Regions from separate parts of the Bradyrhizobium sp. HKCCYLS1011 genome, predicted to be linked through region 1. Evidence: riboswitches for the same ligand, from Rfam matches in the RefSeq annotation. Region 1 holds a riboswitch; the other holds the start of a gene.
What was found. A riboswitch is a leader RNA that binds a small molecule or an ion and turns the genes downstream of it on or off. The one in region 1 is predicted to bind ZMP and ZTP.
Positions count from the first base shown of each region.

Region 2: linked by a shared signal. The riboswitch ahead of purH (bifunctional phosphoribosylaminoimidazolecarboxamide formyltransferase/IMP cyclohydrolase) and the one ahead of folB (dihydroneopterin aldolase) in region 1 are both predicted to bind ZMP and ZTP.

Region 1 covers NZ_JBNPTT010000002.1:707,561-722,854, forward strand. Annotated here, with positions in the region: gene ACQR1W_RS07800 (LysR family transcriptional regulator) at 1-745, shown strand, start outside; gene plsY (glycerol-3-phosphate 1-O-acyltransferase PlsY) at 817-1,503, shown strand; gene ACQR1W_RS07810 (septation protein IspZ) at 1,612-2,259, opposite strand; partial or broken gene ACQR1W_RS07815 (LysR substrate-binding domain-containing protein) at 2,422-2,721, shown strand; gene ACQR1W_RS07820 (invasion associated locus B family protein) at 2,785-4,191, opposite strand; gene ACQR1W_RS07825 (hypothetical protein) at 4,683-4,814, shown strand; ZMP/ZTP riboswitch at 4,924-5,003, shown strand; gene folB (dihydroneopterin aldolase) at 5,040-5,441, shown strand; gene ACQR1W_RS07835 (GNAT family N-acetyltransferase) at 5,495-6,001, shown strand; gene ACQR1W_RS07840 (PAS-domain containing protein) at 6,206-7,954, opposite strand; gene ACQR1W_RS07845 (hypothetical protein) at 7,937-8,455, shown strand; gene ACQR1W_RS07850 (response regulator) at 8,815-9,192, opposite strand; gene ACQR1W_RS07855 (MJ0042-type zinc finger domain-containing protein) at 9,244-10,092, opposite strand; gene ftsE (cell division ATP-binding protein FtsE) at 10,482-11,141, shown strand; gene ACQR1W_RS07865 (cell division protein FtsX) at 11,134-12,102, shown strand; gene ACQR1W_RS07870 (YdcF family protein) at 12,225-12,938, shown strand; gene ACQR1W_RS07875 (lysophospholipid acyltransferase family protein) at 12,951-13,718, shown strand; gene ACQR1W_RS07880 (gamma-glutamylcyclotransferase) at 13,723-14,319, opposite strand; gene ACQR1W_RS07885 (DUF2125 domain-containing protein) at 14,419-15,294, shown strand, end outside.
Region 2 covers NZ_JBNPTT010000003.1:417,363-432,656, forward strand. Annotated here, with positions in the region: gene bamA (outer membrane protein assembly factor BamA) at 1-1,588, shown strand, start outside; gene ACQR1W_RS10845 (DNA topoisomerase IB) at 2,643-3,821, opposite strand; gene acs (acetate--CoA ligase) at 4,227-6,179, shown strand; gene ACQR1W_RS10855 (L,D-transpeptidase) at 6,313-6,825, shown strand; gene ACQR1W_RS10860 (DUF1674 domain-containing protein) at 6,860-7,078, opposite strand; gene ACQR1W_RS10865 (RsmB/NOP family class I SAM-dependent RNA methyltransferase) at 7,263-8,612, shown strand; gene ACQR1W_RS10870 (heparinase II/III family protein) at 8,876-10,567, shown strand; ZMP/ZTP riboswitch at 10,634-10,714, shown strand; gene purH (bifunctional phosphoribosylaminoimidazolecarboxamide formyltransferase/IMP cyclohydrolase) at 10,753-12,345, shown strand; gene ACQR1W_RS10880 (MFS transporter) at 12,464-13,867, opposite strand; gene ggt (gamma-glutamyltransferase) at 13,969-15,294, shown strand, end outside.

The DNA of each region.
Region 1 (15,294 bases):
GGGGCGGGTGCTGTTCGAGCGCACGGGGGCATTGCTCGCCGAACTCGACGAGACGGCGGCTGCGATCGCCTCCGGCGGGGACAAGCCGCGAGGACGGTTGCGGATCAGCGCGCCGCTGTTGTTTTCGCAGACCGCCATGGGGAAGCTGGCAGCCGCGTTCGCGGTGAAATATCCGCAAGTCCGGCTTGAGGTCACGACGGAAGACCGCACCGTCGACATGGTGGAGGAGGGGTATGACCTGGTGATCCGGGTCAATCCCGATCCGGACGACACGCTGGTCGGACGCATCTTCTTGCGCGACCGCCTGGTCGCGGTGGCGAGTCCGAGTCTTGTTAGACCAGGGCTTATTCCATCAGGCCGCATTCGACCGGCGGACAATTCCGCCATACCCGCCGTCGTGCGCGGGGCCGCCGACCAGGCTGCAGCCTGGAATGTCACGACGCCGTCAGGGAAGTCGCGCATCGCGATTGATCCAGTGCTTCGCCTGTCGTCGCTCCTCATGGTCCGCGACGCGGTTCGCGCCGGCGTCGGCGCCGGGCGACTGCCGATATCCCTCGTCAGCCACGATCTCGCTGCCGGCAGGCTCCTGCATTTGGGTGATGTCGACGGGCCAGAGATCGCGCTCTGGACGCTCTATCCGTCGCGGCGATTGCTGAGCGCGCGTGTCTCCGCCTTCCTGGACTTCCTCAAGGACGCCTTTCCGATGGGGACGCCTGACGAACTCGCGGCCTATGTCGGGGGATGAGAGCGTCCGATCGGCCATCGGCCCAAACAAAATCGGCGATGAAACACCGTTAGCATCGAAATGGAAAAGACATGGCCTTCTTGACAGCGAGCGCGGTTGGATTGGTGATCGCCTATCTTTTCGGATCTACGCCGACAGGCTATCTGGCGGGGAAACTCCTCAGGGGCATTGATATTCGAGAGCATGGCTCCAGATCCACCGGGGCAACAAATGTATTGCGGACCCTTGGCAAATGGCCTGCGTTGGTGGTGCTCATCATCGATGTGCTGAAAGGCGTAGCTGCCATCATCGTTGTCCGGTCGTTCTGTCCTTGGCTCTATACCGAGTTAGCTCCGACGCCGCCGACGGCGTTTGATTTGCAAATCTGGGTGCCATGGGCTGTCTGCTTGGCCGGAATTGCCGTGTTGTTTGGGCATGGCCGCTCGATTTGGTTGAATTTCACGGGCGGCAAATCCGCCGCGACCGGGCTGGGCGTGTTGCTGGCGATGTCGTGGCCAGTGGGATTGGGTGCTGCAGCGGTCTTTGGCATCGTACTGGCGATTGGTCGGATCGTTTCCCTCGCCTCGATCCTCGCGGCGTTGACAGCCATCGTTCTCGTCTGCGGTTTCGAGCAGCCGTTGCCCTATCGGTTGCTGGTGATCGCAGGCGGCATCTACGTGATTGTTCGCCATCGTGCCAATATTCAGCGGCTATTAGGGGGGACTGAGCCGCGCCTGGGCCGAAACGGCCCCGATACGAAAGCAGAGGTGCAAGTCTAGCGCATGTATTTTCCTGAGCCTCGATCTCGCGCGGGTCTCTGACCCGAAGCGGAAGCCGTCCCCGCCGACGCTCTGGAAGTGCGGTTGATATTGAAAAAGCGAGATCGGCTATGACATACGCCTGCTGGAGCTTGCGACCGGCACCGAGGGCAGCTGGCTCTGTCGTCCCGTCGAGATCAGGAGAGCTTCGCGTTCAGGGGCGGGCATCGCCTTTATGCGGCGGACGACTGTGAACCGTATTGCTAGAAATCCAGCAACGAAGACTGCCAGTTTGCTGACGATCCCGAAGATCGGCATGATCATAGCCCAAGTCGGCAGGCTCCAGGCCATCGCCCCGAAGGCATTCACTGCTGCCGACACGAACATCAGGCCGGCCCAGACGAAGCCAACGACGACGGCGACGTCAGAGGCGACAGCACTTGCAATGGCCGGCAGATAGCGAATCATCCAACCCGGCTTGAGCATGGCCACGCCGACGATCAGATAGATCACGCTTGGCTTGAACAGCACGAAGCGGGGGTCGTCGGTCAGGAGCGTCGCGGTGCCTGCGGCGATGACCAGAGACAGGCTCAGCCACTCCATGATGTCGATCGTCTTTCGCCGGAGGAATTGAATTGCGATCTGGGTGATGCCGAGCGCAAAGCCTAGGCTGACGGAGAGGATCGTGTTGTGGGTCAGGAGAAACACAACGAGAAAGAAAAGGGTAGAAGCCAGATCGAGCAGCAACAGTTTGATCGCTTCGAGGAAGTCTCTCATCGCGCGTCGAGCTCCGCTTCTATTGGCCAATCGGCGTCCCCTTGCTATCAAGAGAGACGCTAAGAATGAATGCGGGTGCGAACAATCAGAGGAAGGATCAGTACCGCAGAAGCACGACGCAAACCAACAGGAATAATCTGGCCACCGCACCGCGGAGGCCAAGGTCAAGAGCGGTCAATCCCGTCGCAGGCTCCGATTCAATGCAACTCGACAGTACAGGGCTGGACGGGCCAGGCAGCCGGCGTCGGCGCCGGGCGACTGCCAATCTCACTCGTCAGCCACGATCTCGCTGCCGGCACGCTGGTGCATTTGGGCGATGTCGACGGGCCGGAGATCGCGCTCTGGACTCTGTATCCGTCGCTGCGGCTCTTGAGCGCGCGCGTCTCCGCCTTCCTGGACTTTCTGAAGGACGCCTTTCCGACGGGGACGCCTGATGAACTGGCGGTCTATGTCGACAGTTAACGCAGAACCATCCTCACGCTGTCGGGGTAGCCGAGCCACGTTAGCGAAGCCGAATAAGGCTTTTCATTCCTCATCCAAGCCGAATTCAAAGGTTTGAGCTGCTGCTCCCCTGCGCACAGCAGCAAATTGATCCAGCGATAGTGTCAACGCAACCGATGAAGAGTTGAAATTGGTCAGTTCGAGCTTCAAATTCTTGCCGGACTCCATTTCCGCTATCAGATGCGCATCCACCGGGGCCGCTGCGATGCAGATGTTGGTGAGGCACCAGGTGAACGGGATTTGGGTTGGCGGTCCCTGGTCCACCGTTAAATTGACTCCACGCTGCAGGTTAGCTCCTTGTGGCACGAACAATTGCAGGCGGGCTGGACCGTCGGCGCGCTGAATCAGATCGACACGCGCCACCACCTGATCAAGGTCGTCGGTTCCGGTAGATGTGGTCCGACAGATCGTTGTTCCATCGGACGAGTCAAAGCAAAGCTTTTGCCAGTCCGAGTATTGGATCTTTTCCGGGAGGTGCACTTGCGGAGGCTTGGCTTCAAACTTCACCTCAGCAGAAGCCTTTGTATCCGCTTGTGGTTGGCCGTTGCCATTTGCTGAATGCTTTTCGAGAAACTGGCTTACCAGTGGAGACCAGATCGGCACGGCGTCAGGTGAATCGATCATAAAATGGCCGTCGCTTCCGAACGGCGGGAACTGGCGATATTCCGCATTCCCTCCCGCTGCGATGAAGGCGTCATTCATCCGCTTCGTCAGCTCAGGCCCAAAATAGGTGTCGTTCTCCGCGTATATCCACAGCATCGGCACTCGCGCAGTCCGACCGAATTCGCCCGCAGCGGCGACGAGCTTATCGGGAGCGCAATTGTTGTTGGGCTTGCCGTCTACCCTCCCTCCGCGTCCAGCCGCGAAGGTGACGATGGCCTGAACCGACGATGGGTTCCGGCTCGCAAGGGCAATCGATCCCCATCCGCCGCCCGACTGCCCCACGACGACGACCTTGCCGGGCTCAATGATCTTCTTCTTACTCATATAGTCGATGACCCACTCATTCAGAGTGGCGATGGCGAGGCCGGGCCCCCGAAAATTCGGGTTATCGCAACTGCCGACATGCGCAAACACCGAGCCGTAAAGCCCCTGATCCTTGTCATCAACGCTGCTCGCGCCGTATCTTACTGGGGAAATGACGAAATAGCCCCGATTGGCGAACCACAGTGCGGCGGCCCGGTATTCGATCGTCGGGAACATTGTTCGTTCTTGGGCGCCCAGCGCGATTCCGTGGTTCATGATCACGAGGGGAAACGGGCCATCGCCAATTGGCCTTACCACGAAGGCAAGCACGGGCAGTGGAAAGGGTAGCGCCCAGATTTCCTCTTGGATTTTTTCTGATGCGCTAACGCCTTCCGCAGCGGTCGCGGAATGGAGCGGCGGGAGGCACGCCAGCCAGATCAGAGAAATCAGAAGGCGCTTCAGCATCTTCTTACTCCGCTCGCAGGGAAAGAAGGAACGATCCGCGCGCGCAGATCTACCGAAATACTTGTCCGCCGGTCGAAGGCTAGGTAGCCGAGACGCTAACCCTTTGACATAGATCAAACCTCGAGTGAGCGACGCCAACCATAGCGGACCAGTGCGATGTAGCCGCACTACGCCAAAGACCGCTGCAGCCCGCGCCCGCCGCTCAGGTCAAGCGGTACTCGCCTCGGAACACCGGCGGCGACCGCGCGCGGCATGGGAGACGTCGAAATGCGTCGAATCGGCAAGTTCATTGCGGTGAGCCTGCAGACGAGGGAGACGATGTGGTCGTCGCGCGCCTCAGGTCGGAGTGCTTGGAGATGTGCTGAGCATTTCTTGCTCCAGGCGTAGCCCTCGATCCGGATCGAACGGACCGGTCTGCAAACAGGCTGCGCTCTCGTCTGATCCAGATTCTTAGCGAAGGGCTCGGCGCCAATCCGAACGGCGCGGCCATCATGGCTGTGCTCCATCGAATTGGAGGGCCCGAGATCAATGTCTCCGCGGCCCGCGCGATCGGCTCTCTCTATCTCTATCTGCATCTGCGCCTCCCCATGGTGATCCGTCTTGCACCGTCAGTTGAGCAGTGAGCAAAAGTGACCTGGACCGATAATACGCCCAGCGCTTCGATCAGGAGCGCAGGCAAACGACCAGGCATGACAATGTTCATTGTGGGCATCGTGGAACGCTGCTAACGTAGTGTCCTCGCGTGACTGGCGACATCGGATGGAGCACCATCGGGAAGCGCGGGATAACTGCCGTTCGCCTGGGCAAATGGGGATTCCCCTGTTGAAGCGCTTCTTCTGGAGCTGCCCATGCTGACGTCGATCAAAATCACCGGACTTCAAACTTACGGCTATCACGGCCTGTTCGAGGAAGAGCGAACGCTCGGACAAAAATTCAGTTTTGATATTACAATCGCGCTGCGAGAGGTCCGGACCCACCTCAGTGATGATCTGGACTCATCCGTGAGATATGATGCCGTCGTCGATGAAGCAGTGAGAATTGCGGCGTCGGACAAGTTCCAGACACTGGAGGCTCTAGGTGAGACGATTGCCCTGGGTCTGCTGCGGCGCTTCACGATCATGGACAGCATTACGGTCGCCGTTGCGAAATCCAGTCCACCGATTGCCCATTCGATAGAACAGGTCGGCGTCCAGGTAAGCCTGCGGCGTGCCGACCTCGTGCTGGGTCAGGACGAGATCGCCGGAGTCTGAGCTTGCCCAGCATCTCGCGCCCACGTCAGGGACTGATCAAGGAGGAGATGCCCATGGCGATCCTCACACGCCCCGAACCAAATTGGGCAATTCGACCATTCCGGCTTGACGACGCGCCGGCTGCTCGGCGTCTGATCGAAGCGGTTTGGCATGAGCATTTTCATGATCACCCGGACTCTTTTGTGCGGGACTTCATCTATTCTCGCCTGTCGGACGTTGACAACGCAGAAGCCGTGTATGTCGATCGGGCTCTCTTTTTGTGTGCGGTGGCCGAAACCGCAATCGTCGGCACCGGTGCGATCAATCGTCTCGACGATCGAGAGTGCGAAATGGTTCGCATGTTTGTCGCGCCGATCTACCGAGGCCGCGGGATCGCGCGGGCTATTGCAGATGGACTCATCAGCTTTGCCCGCAGCGCCGGATATGATCGCATACGCTTGTCCAGCAACAGCGCGCTGACGGTCTCGCATCGCCTGTACGAAAGCATGGGCTTCCAACCTGCCGCCCCCTGGGACCCAGGCGGCGAGACCTACTCACGGTACTACGCCCTCCAATTATGAGCTGTCACGTGCCCAGGAAGGCATGCCTGGATGAGGCGGCATCGCACCTCGCACGTGGCGAATTGAAGGAGACCGACTGTCGTTATTGGCCCATCTCGAACTTTGCGGCCGGCTCCAGCGATCTCCGCTGTTGGCGGTTGGACCGGAAGTAAGCAATCATGGAAGACGGGCGCTTTCAACCCAGAGGCGTCCTCTCTGTCATTCTCAGCTCGGTTTCAAGAATGCTGGTTGCGCCGGTCGTTCAAGTACTTCTCTTATTTTTCTCGCCAATTCGGTGTTTCGATAGGGCTTCGGAAGTAGCTCAACGCCTGGATCAAGACGACCGTTGTGAACGATCACGTTCTCATCGTAGCCTGAGGTGTAGAGCACCTTGACGTGGGGTCTCAACTTCTTGATTTCGTCCGCAAGCTGCCGACCGTTCATCCCGCCGGGCATGATCACATCTGTGAAGAGGAGATCAAATTCCTCACCCCTCTCAACCAGGTGGAGAGCGCTGGCCGCATCACCCACCGACAAAGTAGCATACCCGAGGCTCTGCAACTGCATGAGCACGTAGTTGCGGACGAGGTCATCGTCCTCAACGACGAGGATCGTCTCGCTCCCGATCGGAAGTGCCGAGGGCCTTGCGTCGGCGCTCGCGAGCTCTTCTTGCTGATTGCTGCGGGGCAGATAGATCTTCATCGTCGTCCCGCGACCGATCTCGCTATCGACCTGGATGTGTCCGTGCGATTGCTTGACGAAGCCATAGACCATGCTGAGGCCGAGGCCGGTACCCCGGCCAATTTCTTTGGTCGTGAAGAACGGCTCGAAGATCCTCCGGCGAATGCTGGCGGGAATGCCAGTGCCGGTGTCTCTGATCACCAACATAGTATACGATCCAGGTTTCACCTCGGATTTGCTCGCGGCGTAAGCTTCGTCCAGCATCACGTTGCTGGTCTGGAAGACTAGCTTGCCGCCATCCGGCATAGCATCGCGCGCGTTGATCGCGAGGTTGAGCAACGCGGCCGAGAGCTGCGAGGGATCGACCATTGCGTGCCAGGTGTCTGGTTCCAGATGCAGCTCGATCTCGACCTGCTCACCAAGCGTCGGCCGCAATAGCTTCGCGGTCTCGATGATCAAAAAGTTGATGTTGACGTCGCGCGGTGCGAGCGGCTGGTTGCGAGAGAAAGCGAGCAGTTGCTGCGTAAGATTTGCGCCTCGCGTCGCCGCGTCGTCGATCATTTTCGCGATCGCGGCGAGCGCGGGGCGATCGGCCACGCCCAGTGCGAGGACTTCTATGCTGCCGAGGATTACCGTGAGAATGTTGTTAAAATCGTGGGCCATGCCGCCAGTGAGGCGGCCCATTGCGTCCATCTTTTGCGCCTGGCGAAGCTGTTCCTCAGCCGCTTTCCTCTCGGTGACGTCCTCGTGAGTAGAAACCCAGCCGCCATCCAACGTCTTGAAACGCTGTATTGAGATGAGTCGGCCCTTTACATCTGCGAGGGTGTAGCGCCGCTGGCCGACGGGGAGATTACGGAGCTCGTCCACCGTAATATCTCTCGCAATGCCTCTTCTTTCGAGATTCTCGATAAGAGAAACGACGGGAGTCCCGACCTTGAGGAGTTCCTTTGGATAGTCATAGATCTCGCGGAACCGCTCATTGAATATGACGACTCGTTGCTCGCAGTCGAATACGCAGAGCCCTTGTGGCATACTATCGATAGCGGCCCGGAATTGATCATTCGTGATCTGAACTTCGTCCGCTTTGGACAACAGCATCTCGTTCACGCTCCGGATCAATTGATCTGCTCTATGATTGACGTCATGCAAGGCTGTTGTTCGTGGCCAAGCACCTCGGCTCAGCCGGAAAGGCAAATCGAGGGACGCTCGATGCCGTTCCCAAGATTTCAGCCTCGTCGGAACGGCACATAAAAGCTCCGCGGCAGATAGGTTATCTTGATTGAGATCAATCATCGGCGATCGGTACGCCACCCGAATCTGGTGTCAGCGGTAAAGGCTGATACCGACCGTCGTTCCCACGAATGTCCCTATGAACAAGCTGATGAAAATGCATCCCGCAAGGCAGCCAGATCGGCCTCGCCGGTTCGATATCGCGCCGAGCTGGAAAAACCGCTGCCAGATCGCCTGCGCCCAAACACGCAGTTTGCCAGCGTTTTCAAAGCGGCTCGGCCTGTCCAGTCGTGTCGTGAAAAATATTCCAATTTCTTTTTTTCAGAAATCGTGCTTATCTCTCTCCATCCCGCCTCGAGCAGAGGGACGTTTCGGCCAATCGTCACGACACGTGAGGCGGGGATGCGGTGGCCGCGAGATGTCGGAGCATGTCCTTTGGAGGTGCTGACGAACGATACTCTTGCGGACGTGAAGTCGTGTGGTCCTGGCATCCCGGTGCTGGTGTCAAGCTTGCGACGATGCTTCTCGACATCGCTTTGCGATGCGAGGGCATTGCGCAAGTGACGGGGGCAAGAGAGCCGGTCCCCGGGGAGATCACGTATAAGCGTTAAAACCATCGCGCAGGGAATGCCGGATGATCGGCTGCACCTGTGGTAACTGCCGCCTGCTTTCTTTGATGCAGGCGGGCCATGGGTGAGGCCTTCACCCGGCATTCCCTGCGCCCTCTGCCTTCGAGGGTGAAGCTGATGGAGAGCTCGGGTGCAAATCGCTCCGCGAGATCGAGGATGCATGTCTCCGTCATTGCGAGGCGCGCTTGCGCCGAAGCAACGCAGAGTCGGTCGAGCAGTTGTGGATTGTTTTGAAGCCATCGCGCCTCGCACTGACGCATCGGAATGCCTCAAGACGCGATGGAGGAGACCAGACTACTGCGCCCGCTTCGATGCCAGCGCGTCTGCGACAGCCGTGCGGATGTCGGCGACCGAGAACGGCTTGGTGATCACGTCATGCGCGATCGCGCTCAGATTGGAGGCACGTTCGCGCTGATGGGCAAAGCCGGTCATCAGCAGAATGGTCAAATGCGGGAAATCGCGTGCCGCCGACAGCGCCAGCGCAATGCCGTCCATCACCGGCATCTGGATGTCGGTCAGCAACAGGTCGAAAGCGCCGTTCTCCCGCGTGAGAATATCCAGCGCTTCGGCGCCGTCCTGCGCCGTGACGGTGTCGTGGCCGTCCATCGCAATCGCTCGTGCGACCAAGGTCCGCATGGATTCTTCGTCGTCGGCGATGAGCACGCGCGACATCGTCTCGCCTTTCTCTCTCGTGGCCTCGCGAGAAGCCCGCGAGATCCAACCTTACGCATTGCCAGCGGTAACGTCGCGCCGGTTGAAGAATCGTATATCGATATTGCGTCCTTCGGGAGGGGGCGAAGCGAGACGCGACTTGAAGGCGGCGCGCTCGCCCGGCTTGAGCGTGGTCTGATCGAGCACGGCATTCCAGGCGTAGATTTCGGCGCCCTGCGCGTCGCGCACGCTGAAGCGCAGGCGCGGCAGGTCGACCGCCTTGCGGCCGGTGGCGACGACGGCGCCTTCGATCACCAGCACCGGCTTGCCGTCTACCGTTTCCATCGCGACTTTCAAGTCCCTGAAGGTGGCGCCGCGCAGGTTCACGTCGAGTCCCACCAGTCTGTAGAAGCCGGCGGTTTGCGGCATCAGCCGCACCACGTCGGCGCGCCAGACCACGAGGGCGAGGACGAGGGCGGCCATGGCAGCCGTGAGCGCCGGCAGGTTGAATACGGACTTACCGGCACTGCCTGCGAAATCGGGTCGCTTCAACAGCCTGCGAAACCAGGGCGGACGGCTGCCCCCGTTCTCGGTTTCGTCAAATTCTGCCGTCGACCATTCGGCTTGGTTGTCCGTGCTCTCCTCCGGCCAGCCTGCGGCGATCGAGGGGCTATCGACCACCGGAGGGTGGTCGTCGGCCTCATCGTGCGCAAGTGCCTCCCAATTGGCTTCTTCCGGCAGGGCATCGGAATGCCCGGCTTCCGCCATGGCCGGCATCGGTGCGGGCGCCTCGACCGCGTCTTCGGGGTGCGCCAGCCAGACCTCCTTGCAGCGGGAGCAGCGGACAGTGCGGCCGTCCGCACCCAATGTTGCCAGATCGATGGCGTAAGATGTTGTACAATGAGGGCAAACGATGAACATCCAGCCTGTCTCCACCAGCGGCCTTGACCGCGTCGTATCCGGACAGTTCGTGACCAGTGAAGCGGATTTAACCTTCGCGTACGCCTTCCGAGAATCGCAGGCGGCGAGACGTCAAATCCAAAGCTTCACTGGCATCAATGTGTTATCTAATGTTCCCACGGCGTTCACATTCGCAAAATGTGCATCCCGAGGGGGGATGCGAAAGAGATGCGAATGCCGCCGTCGGACACTAGAAGGACCGCATGACGAACTTTGGAACCTCAGCACGCGGATGGTACATGGTGACCGTTAACGAACCGGAAACCATAACGAGAGCCACATTGGCTGATGCAGCCAAACGCCTGCTTGCGCCCAAGCCGCGCGAGCAAGCTTTCGGACGGAGCTGACGCTTGGTTCGGTTCGAAAATGTCGGATTGCGCTACGGGCTCGGGCCGGAGATTCTCCGCGACCTGAGCTTCAATGTTCCCGCGCACTCCTTCCAGTTCCTGACCGGGCCCTCCGGCGCCGGCAAGACGTCGCTCTTGAAGCTGCTGTTCCTGTCCTTGCGGCCGACCCGCGGATTGGTCAACCTGTTCGGCTATGACATCTCGCTGCTCGGCAAGGACGAGATTGCCGATTTGCGCAAGCGGATCGGCATCGTGCTGCAGGACTTCCGCCTGCTCGACCACATGACCACCTATGAGAACGTCGCCCTGCCGTTTCGGGTGATGGGCCGCGAGGAGTCCAGTTATCGCAAGGAGGTCATCGATCTCCTCAAATGGGTGGGTCTGGGCGAGCGCATGGACGCACTTCCGCCAATCCTGTCTGGTGGAGAGAAGCAGCGGGCGGCGATCGCACGCGCGGTGATCTCGCGGCCGCAGCTGCTTCTCGCGGACGAGCCGACCGGCAACGTCGATCCGACCTTGGGCCGCCGCCTGTTGCGCCTGTTCATCGAGCTCAACCGCTCCGGGACCGCGGTCATTATCGCAACCCACGACATCACGCTGATGGACCAGTATGAGGCCCGCCGGCTGGTGCTACATCAGGGACGGCTGCACATCTATGAGTAGCGTGGACGATCGCGGCCTTTTGGTCGACCTTGGCGACGAGCGCCCGCAGCTGCCGGCGCAGGCGCGCATCGTATCCCCAATCGTGCCGCGGGCGTCGATCGCCGGCCGCGCGCTGGTCGCGGTGGTCGCGATCATGACCTTTCTTGCCTCGATCACGACCGGCACCGTGATGCTGGTCAGCGAATCAGCGGCGGAGTGGCAGTCGGAGGTCGCAAGCGAGATCACGGTGCAAGTGCGCCCCAGGACCGGGCGCGATCTCGATCGCGACACCGCGGCGGTGGTGGACGCGATGCGGGCCCAGCCCGGGATCGTCGAGACCAAGCCCTTCACCAAGGAGGAATCCGGCAAGCTGCTCGAGCCTTGGCTCGGCAGTGGCCTCTCCTTCGACGACCTGCCGGTGCCACGCGTGATCGTTGCGCGCGTTCAGCCCGGCAGCACGTTCGATCTCGCCGGCCTGCGCGAGCGCGTCACCATGATCGCGCCGAATGCCAGCGTCGATGATCACCGGGCTTGGATTGACCGGATGCGTTCCATGACCGGAGCCACCTTGCTGGCGGGTATCGGGATTCTCGTGCTGGTCATCGCCGCCACCATCCTCTCAGTCTCGTTCGCGACCCGCGGTGCGATGGCGGCGAATCGGCCGATTGTGGAGGTCTTGCACTTCGTCGGTGCCGGCGACCGCTACATTGCCAATCATTTCCTGCGCCATTTCCTGCAGCTCGGCCTCGAGGGCGGCGTGATCGGCGCCGGCATCGCGATGCTTGGCTTCGGCTTCTCCGAGTCGATCGCCAACTGGTTCTCGGGCACGCCGGTGGGAGACCAGTTCGCGGCGCTGCTCGGGACCTTCTCGCTGCGGCCGCTCGGCTATGTCGTGATCGCGGTGCAGGCGGTCGTGATCGCGGCCGTCACCGGCTGGGCTGCGCGCCGGACCCTGTTCGCGACGCTGGAGAGCATCGACTGAAGGGACCGGCCCGCTGCCACGCCGGATTTCACTTTAGCCAAAAAAAGCCTAAAATCGTCTGCGCCGGAGGTGCGTCTGCGCATGCCGCATCATGATCCAAGGAGAGGGCCGCCGGACGTCGCATGGGTTCGCAGACCGACGATACGCCGCCGAGCCCCTCCTTTTTTCGGGTGGTTGGGCGCGGTGTGGCGGGAATGGTGGCCGCGCTGGCGCTGGGCTTTCTGGTGGCGGCGATCGGCTTTATCGGCTTCTTGTCGCAATTGCGTGGCGCCGAGATCAAGCCGGAGCGCCAGGCCGACGGCATCGTCGTTCTCACCGGCGGCTCGTCGCGCGTATCGGACGCGGTCGAACTGTTGGCCGGCGGCTATGGCAGGCGGCTGTTGATCTCGGGCGTGCATCCGACCAACGACGCCAATGACATTTCGCGCTCGCTGCCCGAGGCGCGGTCGTTCATCGCCTGTTGCGTCGATCTGGATTATTCGGCGATCAATACCCGCAGCAATGCCGCCCAGACCCGGCGCTGGGCGCATGAGCGCGGCTTCAAGTCGGTGATCGTGGTGACCTCGAACTACCACATGCCGCGCGCGATCGTGGAGCTCTCGCACGCGATGCCCGATATCGATCTCATTCCCTACGCCGTGGTCGGCGAGCGCTGGCGGGACGAGCCGTGGTGGACCAGCGGTCCTACGTTACGGCTGCTGTTGTCCGAATATGCGAAATATGTCGCCGCCGAGGTCAGGGTGCGTCTCGCCGATCTTGGCCTCGATCTCGCGCCGGAGGGCGAACCGCCGAGCGGAGCGCTGGCGCATCGTCCGGCCACGGCGCAGGCCAATTGAACAGGATGTGCGATGGTTTCGATCTTTCTGCGTTCGCTGGTGTTCAACATCCTGTTCTATCCGGTGTTCATCTTCTGGGCGCTGGTGGCGCTGCCGACCCTTGCGATGCCCCGGAATGCCTTGATGCGCGTCGCCAATTGGTGGGGGCAGACCAACATCCTGTTGATGCGCGTGATCTGCAACATCAGGGTCGAATATCGCGGCGTCGAGAAGATCCCGAAGGGTCCTTTGATCGTCGCCGCCAAGCATCAATCGATGTGGGAGACCATCTCGCTGTTGCACTTCTTCGACGAGCCATTCTTCGTGCTGAAGCGCGAGCTCAGGCGCATTCCGATCTTCGGGCTGTTTCTGATGAAGGCCGACATGGTTGCGATCGACCGCAGCGCCGGCAGGCGCGCCTTGATGCAGGTCGTGCGCCGCGCATCCGAGGAGGTGAAACGCGGACGCCAGTTCGTGATCTTTCCGGAGGGCACGCGCCGGCCGCCCGGCGCGCCGCCGCATTACAAGGCCGGCGTTGGCCTGATCTATGTCGATTGCGGCGTGCCGTGCCTGCCGGTCGCGCTCAATTCCGGCCTGTTCTGGCCGCGCAACTCTTTCATGCGTTATCCCGGCACGCTGGTCGTCGAATTCCTCGATCCGCTGCCGCCCGGGCTGCCGCGCGACGAGTTTCTCTCCCGTGTCGAAACCGCGATCGAGGATGCGACCAATCGTCTCGTCGCCGCGGGCGAGGCGGAGCAGGCGCAGCTGTTCGGCCGTGTGCCGCAGGCGGCCAAGGCGTGAGGTGTTATGCTCCGTCTTGCGGTGGATGCCGCGCATGGCCGTCGTCGTGCAGCATCAGCGCCAGCCGATGCAGCTGCGCGTCGCGAAAGCCTTGTGCTTCGATCGCCTTCACGGTCGAGAGCACATACTCGCGATTGGGGCCGGATTGGCCGTGGCCCTGCCGCACATGGCGCAGCTGCTCGACTGGCGACAGCCGGCCGGCATATTGCACGTGACCACGATCGACCACATAGGTCAGGGCGCTCACCCGCTGGCGGGCCTCGTTCTCGAGCCACACCGAGCGCTTCACCTCGCGATAGACCGACGTGACCTGCTCGCGTGCGCGCAGATAGGCGATCACCGCTTCGCGGTTCTGTTCCTTGACTCGGAACGCGATGCCCCGGCACGCGCCACCGCGGTCAAGCCCGAGCACCAGCCCCGGTTTCTCCGGTGTGCCGCGATGAACGAAGGAATACACACACAGTGCGCGATGCTCACCGATCAACCGCGCCGGAACCTGCTCGACGAAATCGAACCCGGGCCGCCACATCAACGAGCCATAGCCGAACACCCAGAGATCGCCACGAGGGAATTCGCTCTCAGACAGGTTCATTGTCGACATAAGATTAGGAGCCCCATGCTGGCCGATGCGCATTCGTTAACTTAAATACACAATCCGTGATCGCCGAATTGCCAAAATTGCTCCGCAAAGGGTCCCCGCATGTCCGATATGAGGTCAGCGCCGCGCAGGCGCCCGCTGTGGGGGCTTTTCATCGCTCCCGTTCTGCTCCTGATCGCCGCCGTGGCGTGGAGCGCATTCTGGTTTTTTGCCGCTTCGCAGGTCGATGTCCAGGCCGATGCTTGGCGTGCGCGCGAGGCGAAGTCCGGACGCGTCTATGATTGCGCGCGGCATTCGGTCGCCGGCTTCCCGTTCCGGCTCGAGGTCCGCTGCGAGGACCCCAGCGTCTCGCTGTTCGGGCAGGCGGCCCGCACCCCGCTGATGACAGCCAAGCTCGGCGAGATCCTGGTCGTCGCGCAGGTCTATGACCCGAAACGTCTGATCGCCGAATTCACGGGACCCGCGGCAATTTCGAACGGCAGCGATCCTGCGTCCTTCGCGGTGAACTGGCGGCTCGGCGAGGCCAGTGTCTACGGCTTGCCTGTCGCGCCGGAGCGTGGAGCACTGGTGTTCGACAATCCCACCATTGATCGGATCGATGGAGCCAACCAGGTGCCGCTTGCGCGCGCTGATCATGTCGAATTGCACGGCCGCCTTGCCGAGGGATCGCCGACGGATCATCCGGTGATCGAGACCGCGCTGCAGATCGCGAGCGGAAGCATTCAGGGCAGCCATCCGCTGCTCGCCGAACCGTTCAATGCCGACATTCAGACGCGGCTCTCTGGGCTGAAGGATTTCCGGCCAAAACCGTGGCCGGAGCGGTTTCGGGAGATCCAGGCTGCCGGCGGGCATGTCGAGATCGTGCAGTCGCGGATTCAGCAGGGCGAACTGCTTGCCGTCGCCTCGGGCACGCTCAGCCTCACACCCAATGGCAATATTGATGGTGAGCTGCAGATGACCGTTGCGGGGATGGAGAAG
Region 2 (15,294 bases), on a different contig from region 1:
GGTCGAGAAATCGGTCGAGGAGATGCAGATCGAGGCCTCGCGACGCGGCTTCGCCTTTGCCGTGGTGCGTCCGCGTGGCGACCGCAATTTCGAGGCGCACACCGTGTCGATCGTGTTCACGGTCGACGAAGGGCCGCGCACCTATATCGAGCGCATCACCATTCGCGGCAACACCCGCACGCGGGATTATGTGATCCGGCGCGAGTTCGACATCGCGGAAGGCGATGCCTATAACCGCGCGCTGGTCGACCGCGCCGAGCGGCGGCTGAAGAATCTGGACTTCTTCAAGAACGTCAAGATTACGACCGAGCCGGGCTCGTCCAGCGATCGCGTGATCCTGGTGGTCGATCTTGAGGAGAAATCGACCGGCGACTTCTCGGTCTCGGGCGGCTATTCGACCACGGATGGCGCGCTGGCCGAGGTTTCGATTTCCGAGCGCAACTTCCTTGGCCGCGGCCTGTTCGCCAAGGCGTCGGTCTCTTATGGCCAATACAGCCGCGGCGTGTCGCTGTCCTTCGTCGAGCCCTATCTGCTCGACTACCGGATCGCCCTGGGTCTCGACGTGTACTACAAGCAGCAGCTCGCCAACAGCTATACCAGCTACGGCGTCACCACGATCGGCTTCAGCCCGCGGCTCGGCTTCCAGCTGCGCGAGGATCTCTCGCTACAGCTGCGCTATTCGCTGTATCGCCAGGAAATCTCGCTGCCGTCGTACTATCAGAACTGCAACAACAATCCGAACAACACCCTGCTCGCCTTCAACCCAACGCCGGCCTATATCGCCAACGTGCTCGGCGGGGTCGATCCGACCAATTCGACCAGCTCCGGCTATTATGGCTGGGGTTGTTTCGCCGACGGCGAATCCACCCTGCCGGTCCGCAAGGAGCTCTCCGATGGCGCGGCGCTGACCTCGGCGATCGGCTACACGCTCTCCTACAACACGCTCGACAACAACAAGAACCCGACCGACGGTCTGATGGTCGACTGGAAGCAGGATCTCGCCGGCGTCGGCGGCAATGTCAGCTATCTCAAGACGGCGGTCGATGCGAAATACTTCACGCCGCTGGTCTCGGAGATCGTCGGCCTGATCCATCTGCAGGGCGGCATCCTGAACAAGGTCGGCGACAAGGACCTGCGCATGCTCGACCATTTCCAGATGGGCGCGAACCTGGTGCGCGGCTTCGCCTCCAACGGCATCGGGCCGCGTGACATGACCTATATCAATTTCGGCGCCACCGGCGATTCGCTTGGCGGCACCAAATATTGGGGCGCCTCAGCCGAGCTGCAGATGCCGTTCTGGTTCCTGCCGAAAGAAGTGGGCCTAAAGGGCGCGGTCTATGCCGATGCCGGCTCACTCTGGGGCTATCAGGGCCCGACCTCCTGGGCCGCCACCGGCGAGGTCAATTCGGCCGCCTGCAAATGCGGCCTGCAATACGACGACAGCAAAGTGGTGCGCACCTCCGTCGGCGTCGGCCTGATCTGGGCCTCCCCCTTCGGCCCGCTGCGCTTCGACTACGCAGTGCCGCTGACCAAGGGCAAATACGACATCGTGCAGGAGTTCCGGTTCGGCGGCGGCACGTCGTTCTGAGGCTAGTTGACTCGTCGATCCGCAGTGCCCGTTGAGCATCTGGGCGGACTGCTCGTAGTTCTCTCCGTTGTCATCCCGGGGCGTGCGAAGCACGAACCCGGGATCCATAGCCACAGGCCGATGTGATACGGCTGGATAGCAGACGTTAGGGCAACAAACTCCGGCCTGTGGCTATGGATTCCGGGCTCATCGCTTTGCGATGCTCCGGAATGATGACGGAGATATTTGCGGCTCGCATACACGTCATGCGCAGATTGCCCGTCGTGTTAGTTTGCCGCAGGCGTGCGGCCTTGCCATGTCGGGCAAATCACAACGATCATTCGGCCCGTCTCGCCGCCACATGAGGGGCGTATCGCGGTCGTCACGGACGTAGGCGGTGAGATGCGGTGGGCGTGAGCGCGTCGCAGCGAGCTGTTAGTTCGCGGACGAACGGCGTAGTCACGCACGGTCAAGTCGCGCGGTCCTGATCCTCCGACGCTAGGATTACGCTTGCGACGACGTTCACGCGTCGCGCGAGTAACGGTGGCCAGAAAGCCCGGCGCACCGGGGAGAACGCGAAGCAGCCGTTAAGACCATCGCGCAGGGAAGGCCGGGATGTCTTGGCCAAACCTGTGGTACCTGCCGCCTGCATTTTTTCCGCAGGCGGGCCATGGGGGCGGCAAGCTCCCGGCCTTCCCTGCGCCCTCTGTATTTCGGGAGGGTGAAATTCTTGAACAACTCGGGTGCAGCTCGTACCGCGAGAACGAGATTGTACGCGTTCGAGCTACTTATGGGATGCAACGTTGCGCAAGCCACTCACAGGTGTCGTCCCGGGCAAGCGAAGCGCGACCCCGGACCCATAACCACAGAACTCAGTTGTGTGCGCTGTACTCGCGGCAAGCCTATTTCGGAAATCACGCGGTATGGGTCCCCGCGTTCGCGGGGACGACGCCGGAGATTTGACGAGCGATCGGCTCTCACGACTTGCGGCAAAGCTGCAGCAAAAAGAAAGGTCCCTGCCTGCGCGGGGACGCCACCAAGCTTGCGGCGGATGCGTTGCGATCCTGACGGCCGATTACGCCGCGGCCGCCACCACCACCTGCGCCAGCAGCTGCTCGCGCCGGCTCTGCGAGCGCTGGCCTTTCAACGTCGCGGCGAAGCGCTCAAGGATGCCGTCCTCGAAGGCGGTGACGATGGTGTCGTGCACATAGCTCTTGCGGCAGATCGCGGGCGTGTTGGCGAGCTCGTCGGCCGCGGCGCGCACGGCTTCCAGCACCTGCTTCTTGCGGCCGCGGGCACTCGAGGCGGGCGTGATCCGCGACAAGGTCTCGAGCGCGACCGCCGAGGCCATCAGCGTGCGAAAATCCTTCAGCGAGATCTTGATGCCGGCGATCTCGCGCAGGAACGCATTGACTTGGGTGGTCGAAACCGCGCGCACGATGCCTTGGGCGTCGCGATACTGGAACATGCGCCGGCCCGGCAGCTGGCGCAGCGTGCGAACCGCGCGCACCAGCTTCGCCGCGTCGCATTCCTTGCGCACGGCCTTGCCGCCCTTGGCCTTGAAGGTCAGCACGAAGCCACCCTCTTCCAGGATGACGTTGGACTTGAGCAGCGTGGTGGCGCCCCGCGTGCCGTTCAGCTTCGCGTAGGATTCATTGCCCGGACGGATGGCGGTGCGCGCGATCAGCTCGATCACGGACGCCAGCGCGAACTCCCGGGTCGGCTCGTCGCCGGCGAGATGCTTGGTCACGGCGCGGCGGATCTTTGGCAGCGCGCCGACCAGCTTGGCCAGCCGATGCGCCTTGCGGTGCTCGCGCACCTTGGTCCAATCGGCATGGTAGCGGTATTGCAGCCGGCCGGCGGCATCGATGCCCACCGCCTGCAGATGCGAGTTGGGATCGGGCGAATAGCGGACGTCGCGATAGGCCGGCGGCATCGCCATCGCGTGCAGGCGACGGATGGTGCTGGAGTCGCGGACCGTCGAGCCGTTGGCGCGGACGAAGCTGTATCCCTTGCCGCGCTTGACCCGGCGGATGGTCAGCTCGTTCTGGTCGCCGAGGTTCAGGCCAAGCTGTTTGGCCAGCTCCTCGACCGAAGTTTTGGCGTTCTCCGCGGCGTTGGCCTTGGAAAGATCCTTCAGGGTCAGTTTGCGGCGCGGCGGCTTCGGCGGCCATTGGCCGAGGGCCTTGGCAAGCGCGACATCAGGATCGGCGGCACGGGACCGGAGCCCATCCAAATTCTGCTGATCCATCATCGCCTTAGACGCCTTGTTCGCCTCTTTATCCGCTTAATGCCCCTGCCGCCGGTTTTGTTCCGGTCGGGTTATCCACACCCAATTTGCGATCTAGGAGGTTCTTGCACGGATAGCGAGTCCAGAAATTTAGGCAGAACGGTTCAAATTTACCGTTCATGGCTGCCATTCGGGGTAACCTTGACGAATTCAGTGGCAAGCGTCGGGGGCGGCCGCGGGCCGCGAACCTCAGATCCGCCCAACTCGCCCGCAACCTCCGCGCACAATTCTTTGATCAGGCGCATGGCCGACGGCCCCGCCGAAGGTTCTACTTGTCTTTGCTTGTCGGGCGCGGTTACGCGGACGCATAGTGGGAACAACGACGGCTTGCGCAGCGCCGATCTGCAAGCCGCATGTGTGGAGGATGAAATGTCCGAGAAGATCTACGACGTGCCTGCCGAGTGGGCGAAACGCGCCTTGGTCGACGAGGCGAAATACCGCGAGATGTACGCCCGCTCTGTCTCCGATCCGAACGGGTTCTGGGCCGAGCAGGCCAGGCGCGTCGACTGGTACAAGCCGCCGCACAAGATCGAGAATTGCTCGTTCGCGCCCGGCCACATCTCCATCAAATGGTTCGAGGATGGCGTGCTGAACGCCGCCTACAACTGCATCGATCGGCATCTCGCCACTCGCGGCGACCAGACCGCAATCATCTGGGAGGGCGACGATCCCTCGCAGAGCCGGCACATTACCTATCGCGAGCTGCACGACGAAGTCTGCAAGATGGCCAACATCCTGCGCAACCGCAATGTCGGCAAGGGCGACCGGGTCACGATCTATCTGCCGATGATCCCGGAAGCCGCCTATGCGATGCTGGCCTGCGCCCGTATCGGCGCGATCCATTCGGTGGTGTTCGCGGGTTTCTCCCCGGACTCACTCGCCCAGCGTATCCAGGACTGCCAGTCCAAGGTCGTCATCACCGCCGACGAAGGCCTGCGCGGCGGCAGGAAGGTGCCGCTGAAGGCCAACGTCGACGCCGCCCTGAACAAGGTCGAGGGTGTCGACTGGGTGATCGTGGTCAAGCGGACCGGCGGCAATGTCGAGATGAAGCCGAGCCGCGACTTCTGGTACCACGAGGCCGCAAAGGTGGTGACCACGGAGTGCAAGTGCGAGCACATGCATGCCGAGGACCCGCTGTTCATTCTCTATACGTCAGGCTCGACCGGCCAGCCGAAGGGCGTGCTGCACACCACCGGCGGCTATCTGGTCTACGCCTCGATGACGCATCAATACGTCTTCGATTATCACGATGGTGACGTCTATTGGTGCACGGCCGACGTCGGCTGGGTCACCGGCCACAGCTACATTCTCTATGGACCGCTGGCGAATGGCGCCACCACGCTGATGTTCGAGGGCGTGCCGAACTATCCCGACAATTCGCGGTTCTGGAATGTCATCGACAAGCACAAGGTCAACATCTTCTACACCGCGCCGACCGCGATCCGCGCGCTGATGCAGGGCGGCGACGAGCCGGTGAAGAAGACCTCGCGCGCCTCGTTGCGGCTGCTCGGCTCGGTTGGCGAGCCGATCAATCCGGAGGCTTGGGAGTGGTATCACCGCGTGGTCGGCGACGACCGCTGCCCGATCGTCGATACCTGGTGGCAGACCGAGACCGGCGGCATCCTGATCACGCCGCTGCCGGGCGCGATCAAATTGAAGCCGGGCTCGGCGACCTTGCCGTTCTTCGGCGTGGTGCCGGAGATCGTCGATGCCGATGGCAAGACACTCGAAGGCGAGGCGACCGGCAATCTCTGTCTGACCCGCTCCTGGCCGGGCCAGATGCGCACCGTCTATGGCGACCACGCCCGCTTCGAGATGACCTATTTCTCGACCTACAAGGGCAAGTACTTCACCGGCGACGGCTGCCGGCGCGATGCCGATGGCTATTACTGGATCACCGGCCGCGTCGACGATGTCATCAACGTCTCCGGCCATCGCATGGGCACTGCCGAGGTCGAGAGCGCGCTGGTGGCGCACGCCAAGGTGTCGGAGGCCGCCGTGGTCGGCTATCCCCATGACATCAAGGGCCAGGGCATCTACGCCTATGTGACCCTGATGGCCGGCGAGCAGCCGAGCGAGGAGTTGCGCAAGGAACTGGTCGCCTGGGTGCGCAAGGAGATCGGGCCGATCGCCTCGCCGGACCAGATCCAGTTCGCCCCCAGCCTGCCGAAGACGCGCTCCGGCAAGATCATGCGCCGCATCCTGCGCAAGATCGCCGAGGACGAACCGGGTGCGCTCGGGGATACCTCGACCCTGGCCGATCCCGCCGTGGTCGACGACCTGGTCGCGCACCGGCAGAACCGCAAGGAGAAGCAGGCTTAAGGCCCGAGCGGCTCCTTAACGAGTGTGGCCTCGCGCGGCAATTTCCGCGCGAGTGTTGTTTTCAAGTCATTTACTTTGCGCAGGAGTTTTCCAACCTGTGGGAGGGCGCTACCGAGGCAAGAGGGGCGAGTCGATGTTGGAGCGGATTGCGGTGACGCTGGCCGTCACCATCGGGGCAGGACTTGCAATGACGGCTGCAGCCGAGGCGCGGCCGGAGCTGGTCGGGATGAGCGGCCAATATTCGCCGGGCACCATCGTGATCAGGACCCACGAACGCCATCTCTATCTGGTTCTCGACGGCGAGCACGCGATGCGTTACCCGGTCGGTGTTGGCAAGGCCGGCAAGCAATGGGCGGGCACCACGACGATCGACGGCAAATATCGCTATCCCGCCTGGGCGCCGCCTGCTGAAGTCAAGCGCGACAAGCCGAACATTCCCGACGTGATTCCCGGCGGCTCGCCGCAGAATCCGATGGGCGTCGCGGCCATGACCTTGGCCGGCGGCGAATATGCGATCCACGGTACCAACGTGCCGAACTCGGTCGGCGGCTTCGTGTCCTATGGTTGCATCCGGATGCTGAACCCCGACATCACCGATCTCTACGATCGCGTCTCGATCGGAGCGACGGTCGTGGTCACGCGCTGACCGGACGCCGGAACAAGGTGCTCTCGCACCGGGATCAAAAATCGGACGCGATCCCTTTGCGCTCCCAATCACCGTAGCGGGTCGGCTCCGGCCCCTTGGGACCTTGCAGTTCCCTGGGCATCGCCTTGGCATGCTCGGCGGCCAGCCGTCGCCGCTCCTCGGCCTCGGCAAGGGCGCGTTGGGCGGCAGGCGTCAGCGGCTTCTGCGGAGGCTCGCCGGCCGGCGGCCCCAGTTTCGAGAGATCATCGCTCATCACACCATTCCACCATTCGCTCAGCTCTCATCATATCGTGTGCCCGGATTGTCTCCGACAGGGCTAAAAAATGCGGAGCCGATTCTTATATCTGGCACATTCCCGTGGCAGAGGTGCCGAGCTCTCATGGCATGCGCCGGATCGTCGCGGAACTGCCTTCTTCTTCTGCGAGTGACGCGCCAGCATGCCTCCACCGCGATTTGCGACCCCAACCGAAGTGCCGGGCCTGGCCGCACGGCGAATCGCAGCAGATGTCGTCGACGGGGTTTTACATAAACATCGCACGCTGGATGACCAGCTGGACGGAGCCGGCGCGCATCCGGGTTTGAAGCAGCTCGCCGACCGGGATCGCGCGTTGATGCGGCGGCTGGTGGCCACCACCTTGCGCCGGCTGGGCACGCTTGGCCATTTGCTGTCGCGTCTGCTGGATCGCGGGATCCCGACAGATGCGCCGCGGGCGCAGAGCGCGTTGCTGATCGGGGCCGCCCAGATTCTTTGGATGGACGTGCCGGATCATGCGGCGGTCGATCTCTCCGTCCGGCTGGTCCAGGCCGACCGACGCGCGGCGAAATATGCGGGCCTTGTGAACGCGGTGTTGCGGCGATGTGCCCGCGAAGGCGCAGGCATCGTCGAGGAGGTGAAAGGCCAGGCGCTCGACGTTGCGCCTTGGCTATTGAAGCGCTGGATCGCCCATTATGGCGAGGCCACAGCAAAGGACATTGCGGTCGCGCTCGGCCACGAGCCCTCGCTTGACCTCACCGTCAAATCGGAACCGGAACAATGGGCAGCGCGGCTACATGGCGAGGTGCTGCCGACCGCGACGGTCAGAACGCTGCTGCACGGTTCGGTGACGGTGCTGCCGGGCTTTGCCGAGGGTCAGTGGTGGGTGCAGGACGCTGCGGCAGCCTTGCCCGCTCGCCTGTTTAGCGATGTTGCCGGCAAGAGCGTCGCCGACCTCTGCGCCGCGCCGGGCGGCAAGACCGCTCAGCTCGCGCATGCGGGCGCCAGGGTGACGGCGGTCGACAGGTCCGCTGGCCGCATGGCGCGCCTCAAGGACAACATGACCAGGCTGCAGCTCGAGATCGAACCGGTCGTCGCCGATGCGGCGGAGTGGCAGCCTGCGAATGGCAGCTTCGATGCAATCCTGGTCGATGCGCCCTGTACGTCCACCGGCACGATCCGGCGGCATCCGGATGTGGGCTGGCTCCGCCAGGAGGCGGAGATCGCCGCACTGTCCAGCCTGCAGAAACGCCTGGTGCAGAAGGCTGTGAGCCTGCTGAAGCCGGGCGGGACGCTGGTCTATTGTACCTGTTCGCTGGAGCCGGAAGAAGGCGAGCAGATCATCGAGAGTGTCCTCGCCAGCGAGGATGAGCTTCGCCGCATTCCGGTGATGCCGGGTGAGGTGGCGGGATTGAGCGAGATCGTGACGCCGGCCGGCGACCTGCGCACCTTGCCCTGCCATCTGCCGCATCAGGATCCCCGACTCGGCGGGCTGGACGGCTTCTACGCGGCGCGGCTGCAGCGCCGGAGCTAATCGATGCGGTAAAATAAGGCGTGCGGCAAACTGGCGGTATCAATGTGAGGGTGCTAGGATCGGGTTATTGGTTAATTCCTGATTTTGCACCAGATTTTGCGCTGACCCATGGCTTTCGATGGAGCCTAAAATGGTGCATCAGCCACATTTCCGCTTTAGTAAGACTGCGCTGACGAATTCCCATCACCTCAAGGCAAGGCGTGTCCGCCGCTCAGACGAGACGTATATCGACGCTGGTATTGGGCCGCTTCGCGCGCAGCCTGATGGCGCATGTCAGCGGCCTGACGGTGTCTCTGTCTGGGTTGTGGCCGGGCCGCGCCGACCGGCTCATCATCGCGCCGCATGATCTCCGCACGGCCGACGCGACGCGCGCCGCCGAGATCTATGCCGGCCGTTTCGTATTCGCAGGCAAGATCGTCACCTGCCACGGCCGCTCGATCTTCGACCTGGAGCCCCCGTCGGAAGATTGGGAAGTGGCGCTGCTCGGGTTCGGCTGGCTGCGGCACTTGCGGGCCGCCGACACCGCGCTGACGCGCGCCAATGCCCGCGCCTTGGTGGACGACTGGATCACCAACCAGATCGGCCGGCACCCGGTCAGCCGCCGCGCCGACGTGCAGGCGCGCCGGGTGATTTCGCTGCTGTCGCAGGCGCCGCTGGTGCTCGCCGATTCCGACGGCAAGTTCTATCGCCGCTACCTGCGGGGCCTGACCCGCGAGATCCGCTATCTTCGCTATGCGATGATCGACATCCCGGACGGGGCGCCGCGGCTGCAGGTGCTGATCGCGCTGTGTTACGCGGCCTTGTGCCTCGCCAATCAAGCCAAGCATATCCGCACGGCCAGTCGCAAACTGTCGGACGAGTTGCAGCGGCAGATACTGCCCGATGGCGGTCACGTCTCGCGCAACCCCGGCGCGCTGATCGAGCTTTTGATCGATCTCTTGCCGCTGCGGCAGACCTTTGCCGCCCGCAACATCGCGCCGCCGCCGGCGCTCTTGAATGCGATCGACCGCATGATGCCGATGCTGCGCTTCTTTCGCCATGGCGACGGCAACATGGCCTTGTTCAACGGCATGGGAGGAACGCCGTCCGATCTGCTGGCAACGCTCCTGGCCTATGACGACACCCATGGCACGCCGATGGCAAGCATGCCGCATTCCGGCTTCCAGCGACTGGATGCGGGCGCCATGACGGTGATCGTCGACACCGGGCCGCCGCCGCCACCGCATCTCAGCCAGGATGCCCATGCCGGCTGCCTCGCTTTCGAATTGTCGTCCGGCATCTGTCGCATCGTCATCAATTGCGGCATGCCCTCCAACGGTCGCGACAACTGGCGGGCCTTTGCCCGCAGCACTGTCGCGCATTCGACGCTGACCTATCACAACACCTCATCCTGTCAGTTCGTCGAGATGTCGGCGGTGAAGCGGCTCCTGCACGGCGCGCCGATCGTATCGGGGCCGACCCGGGTGGAAAATTTTCGCGAAATCGTTGCCGACGGCACCGTGCTGTCGACCTCGCACAACGGTTACGCCGCAAAGTTCGGAATGGTCCATCGCCGCGTCCTGGTCGTTGCCAACGACGGATCGCGGCTTGATGGCGAGGATACGATGACGCCGGCACAGGGCGCGCGCCTGCGCGGCAACGGCTCCGACTATGCGCTGCGTTTCCACCTGCATCCCGCCGTCAAGGCAAGCCGGCTCAGCGACGGCCGCGGTGCGATGCTGGTGCTGCCCAACCGCGAGGTCTGGACCTTCGAGACCGTCGACGACCGTATTGATCTCGAAGACAGCGTGTTCCTGGCCGGCAATGACGGCCCACGCCGGACCACGCAGATCGTGATTCGGCAGGACGCGCGCCAGGCCGCATCGATCCGCTGGAGCTTCGTGCGCTCATCCGCGTCGCCGGCCGAGACCAATGCGCGGCGGAACGCCCGGCGCGAACCAGAATTGCCGCTGTAGCCGTCTGTCGTCTCTGAGGGTGGCGAGTCCTCTTGTTGTCGACGGGGCCAAAAGCTGCTAATCAGCCGCTTCTCGCGCGACTGGCGACTTTGGATGGAGCACCATCAGGGAGCGCGGGAGTGTTTGCCGTGCGCCTGGGCATCAGCTTCCCCCTGATCAGTTTCTCTGAATAGAGGACTCTGCCCATGACCAACCAGCTTCGTCGCGTTAACCGTGCACTGATTTCCGTTTCCGACAAGTCCGGCCTCGTCGATTTTGCCCGCTCGCTTGCCGTCCGTGGCATCGAGCTGGTCTCGACCGGCGGCACCGCCAAGGCGATTGCCGCAGCCGGCCTGAAGGTGACCGACGTCTCCGACCTCACCGGCTTCCCCGAGATGATGGATGGACGGGTCAAGACCCTGCACCCGAAAGTGCATGGCGGCCTGCTTGCCATCCGCGACAATGTCGAACACGCGCATGCGATGAAGACGCACGACATCGCGCCGATCGATCTTCTGGTCGTCAATCTCTATCCGTTCGAGGCCACGGTCGAGAAGGGCGCCGACTTCACCGACTGCATCGAGAACATCGACATTGGCGGTCCCGCGATGATCCGCGCAGCGGCCAAGAACCACGACGATGTCACTGTCGTTGTCGATGTGAACGATTATCAGGCGGTACTCGATGATCTCGCCAGGCATGACGGCCAGACCACGCTGCTGTTACGGCGGAAGCTGGCGGCGAAGGCTTATGCGCGGACGGCCGCCTATGACGCCGCGATTTCCAACTGGTTCAACGCTACGATTCAAAACGACGCGCCGGATTATCGAGCCTTTGGCGGGCGGCTGATCCAGGCGCTTCGCTATGGCGAGAACCCGCATCAAAACGCCGCCTTCTACGCTCTGCCCGGCCGCCGACCCGGTGTCGCCACTGCGCGACAACTCCAGGGCAAGGAGCTGTCCTACAATAACATCAACGACACCGACGCCGCCTATGAATGCATCGCGGAGTTCGATCCGGCGCGCACGGCGGCCTGTGTCATCGTCAAGCACGCCAATCCGTGTGGTGTCGCCGAGGGCTCCGACCTTGTTAGCGCCTATCAAAAGGCTTTGGCCTGCGATTCCACCTCGGCTTATGGCGGCATCATCGCGCTGAACCGGAAGCTGGATGCGGAGACGGCCGGGGCCATCACCGGCATCTTCACCGAGGTCATCATCGCGCCCGACGCCACTGAGGAGGCCATTGCGATCATCGCCGGTCGGAAAAATCTGCGATTGCTGTTGGCCGGCGGCCTGCCGGATCCGCGCGCGCCTGGACTGACCGCGAAGACGGTCGCTGGCGGCCTTCTGGTCCAGAGCCGCGACAATGCCGTGGTCGACGATATGCAGCTGAAGGTCGTCACCAAGCGCGCGCCGACCGAGCCTGAAATGCGCGACCTGTGCTTCGCCTTCCGCGTCGCCAAGCACGTGAAGTCCAACACCATCGTCTACGCCAAGGACTCCGCCACGGTCGGCATCGGCGCAGGTCAGATGAGCCGGGTCGACTCCGCGCGCATTGCCGCGCGCAAGGCGCTCGATGCAGCCAGCGAGCTGAAGCTTGCAGAGCCCTTGACCAAGGGCTCGGTCGTGGCCTCAGACGCCTTCTTCCCGTTTGCCGACGGCATGCTCGCCTGTATCGAGGCCGGTGCGACCGCCGTGATCCAGCCTGGCGGCTCGATGCGGGACGACGAGGTGATCAAGGCGGCCGACGAGCACGGCATCGCAATGGTGTTCAGCGGCGTCAGGCATTTCCGGCATTGAGCCGTCGTCATTTGCCGGGGTTGACCCGGCAATCCATCGTCTCGGATCAAGTCCTTGCCAAGTGGGATGCACGCCCGAGCCTCCGCCGCGCCGAAGGGGCTTCGGCCCCGCAGGCGGGTCAAGCCCGGGCATGACCGGCGGGGTTCACCCGCGCCAGCAGCACCAATCCGATCGCGAAGAACATCACCAGGACCGCCATGCCCGCCTTTTGGCTGGCGGTCGCCGCGGTCACGATGCCGATCAGCAGCGGGCCGATGAACGACGTCACCTTTCCCGTCAGTGCGAACAGTCCGAAATATTGCGCGATGCGCTCCTTCGGCGCCATCCGGATCAGAAGCGAACGCGACGCCGCCTGCAGCGGCGCCCCGCAGGCGCCGATCACGCAGCCCAAAAGGAGATAGGCGCGCTCGGGCGCGGATGCGAACAGCGCGCCGCCCGGCTCGGGTGGCGCAACCGGGATGAACAAGATCGAATCCTTGCTGACCGAGAGGATGGCGACGATGGCCGCGAGCAGCAACGTCATGCTGCCCATGATGACGCTCTTCGGGCCGAACGCATCGTCGAGCTTGCCGCCCATCCAGCCGCCGAACGTGCCTGCAATCGCCAGGATGATACCGAAGGTGCCGATCTGGATCGTGTTCCAGCCAAAGGTGCCGGCGGCGTAGATCCCGCCGAAGGCGAACAGCGATACCAGGCCGTCGGTGTAGATCATGTTCGCGATCAGGAACAGCGCGAGCGGACGCTGCTTCGGCAGCGAACCCAGCGTTTCCCGCAGCTCGGCCAGCCCCTCGCGCAGCGCTGCACCGAGCCGGTGGCGCGCGGGATAATCCGGCGTGAACAGGAACATCGGCAGCACGAAGACGATGAACCAGATGCCGGTGAGGGGGCCCGAGATGCGATCACCCTGATGGCTGACCGGATCGAGGCCGAACAGCGGCGTGAAGCCGAACAGGGTCCGGCCGCTGTCGGGATTGGCGGCGAGAAACCCGAGCACGAGGATGAGGGAAAAGATTCCGCCGATATAGCCGGTGGCCCAGCCGGTGCCCGAAAGGCGTCCGATCCGCTCTGGGGGCACCAAGGTCGGCATCATCGCATTGTTGAACACGGTCGCGAATTCGACGCCGATCGTTGCGATCACATAAGCGACCAGGAGCGGCGTGATCAGCTCCGGCGCGTGCGGCCGGCCGATCCACATCAGGGCGGAGCCGACCACGAGCATGGCGCCAAAGGCCGCGATCCACGGCTTGCGCCGGCCGGTGGCGTCGGCGATGGCGCCGAGCACGGGTGACAGAATTGCGATGACGATGCCGGCGGCGGCGGTGGCAAAGCCCCACATTGCCTGCCCGCTTGCGGCATTGGGTGCGACATGGGCGGCGAAATAAGGCGCAAAGACGAAGGTTGTGATCAGTGTGAAATAGGGCTGTGCGGCCCAATCGAAGAAGATCCAGCTGATGACGGCGGTGCGCGGCGGATAGGCGCGCCGCACGGTATCCTCGCCTGACGAAATCGTGGTCACAGCCATTCCAAAATGTCCTTCACGATCACGACCTCGCGTTTTGCGCCCGGTCTCAGGGCCTATAGCATTCGCGGCGTTCACTGGATGTCAGCCGCGGCGGAATTTTGATGATTCCTTTCACAATCAATCGACGAACAGTCCTTGCGGGCATCGGCCTGCTCCTCGCGGGGATAGTGCCCGCGGCAGCGCTGGATGCTCGGGATTACAGCCTGCCTGCGCCGCTGCTGCCGGGCGCGACCGCCCCAGCAGAACCGCCTGCGCACGGCATGGTGGTGGCGCAGGAAAAGATCGCAGCTCGGGTCGGCCAGGGCGTGCTTGCGCTTGGCGGCAATGCCGTCGATGCGGCGGTGGCGACCGGATTCGCGCTGGCGGTGACCTATCCCGTTGCTGGCAATATCGGCGGCGGCGGTTTCATGGTCATCCATCTGAAGGACCGCGGCGAAGACATCGCGATCGACTATCGCGAAACCGCGCCGGGCAGCGCCACGCGCGAGATGTTCCTCGGCGCTGACGGCAAGCCTGACAATGCAAAGTCGCGCGATTCAGCGATGTCGATCGGTGTGCCCGGAACCGTCGCGGGCCTGGCGCTTGCGTTGGACAAATATGGCTCGGGCAAATTCACGCTGGCGCAGCTCGTCCATCCTGCCATCGTGCTCGCGCGCGAGGGCATCACGATCGAGGATCACGTCGCAGATACGCTGCCGACATATTATTTGCGGCTCCGGAAATGGCCGGCGTCGGCCAAGATCTTTGCGACGGCCGATGGCGCGCCTCTGCACGAAGGCCAAAAGCTCGTCCAGACCGATCTGGCTGCAACGTTGACGGCGCTTGCCGAACAGGGACCGCGTGGTTTCTACGAAGGAACGGTTGCCGAGAAACTGGCGAAAGGGGTGCAGGACGCCGGCGGCATCATGACGGCCGACGATCTGAAATCCTACCAGCCGCTGATCCGCAAACCTGTCCGAGGGACCTATCGCGGCTACGACATCGCCTCAATGCCGCTGTCGTCCTCCGGCGGCACGGTCCTGATCGAGACCCTCAACATCCTCGAAGGTTTTCAGCTCGATCAATTGAAACAGGGTTCGGCGGCCTCCCTGCATGTTCTGATCGAGGCGATGAAACGGGCCTATGCCGATCGCGCCCGCTATCTCGGCGATCCCGCTTTCATCAATGCGCCGGTCCCAGTGATGCTGTCGAAGGACTATGCCGCGAAGCTGCGCGCCAGCATCGATCCTGATCGTGCGACGCCGGCCGACGCCCTCAAGGTCACGCCGCTCCGCGAAGGCAGCAACACCACGCATTTCTCGGTGGTCGACAATGACGGCAATGCGGTCAGCAACACCTACACGCTGAACTTCCCCTACGGCGTCGGCCTCGTGGCGGACGGCACGGGCGTGCTGCTCAACAACGAACTTGACGATTTCACCGCAGCG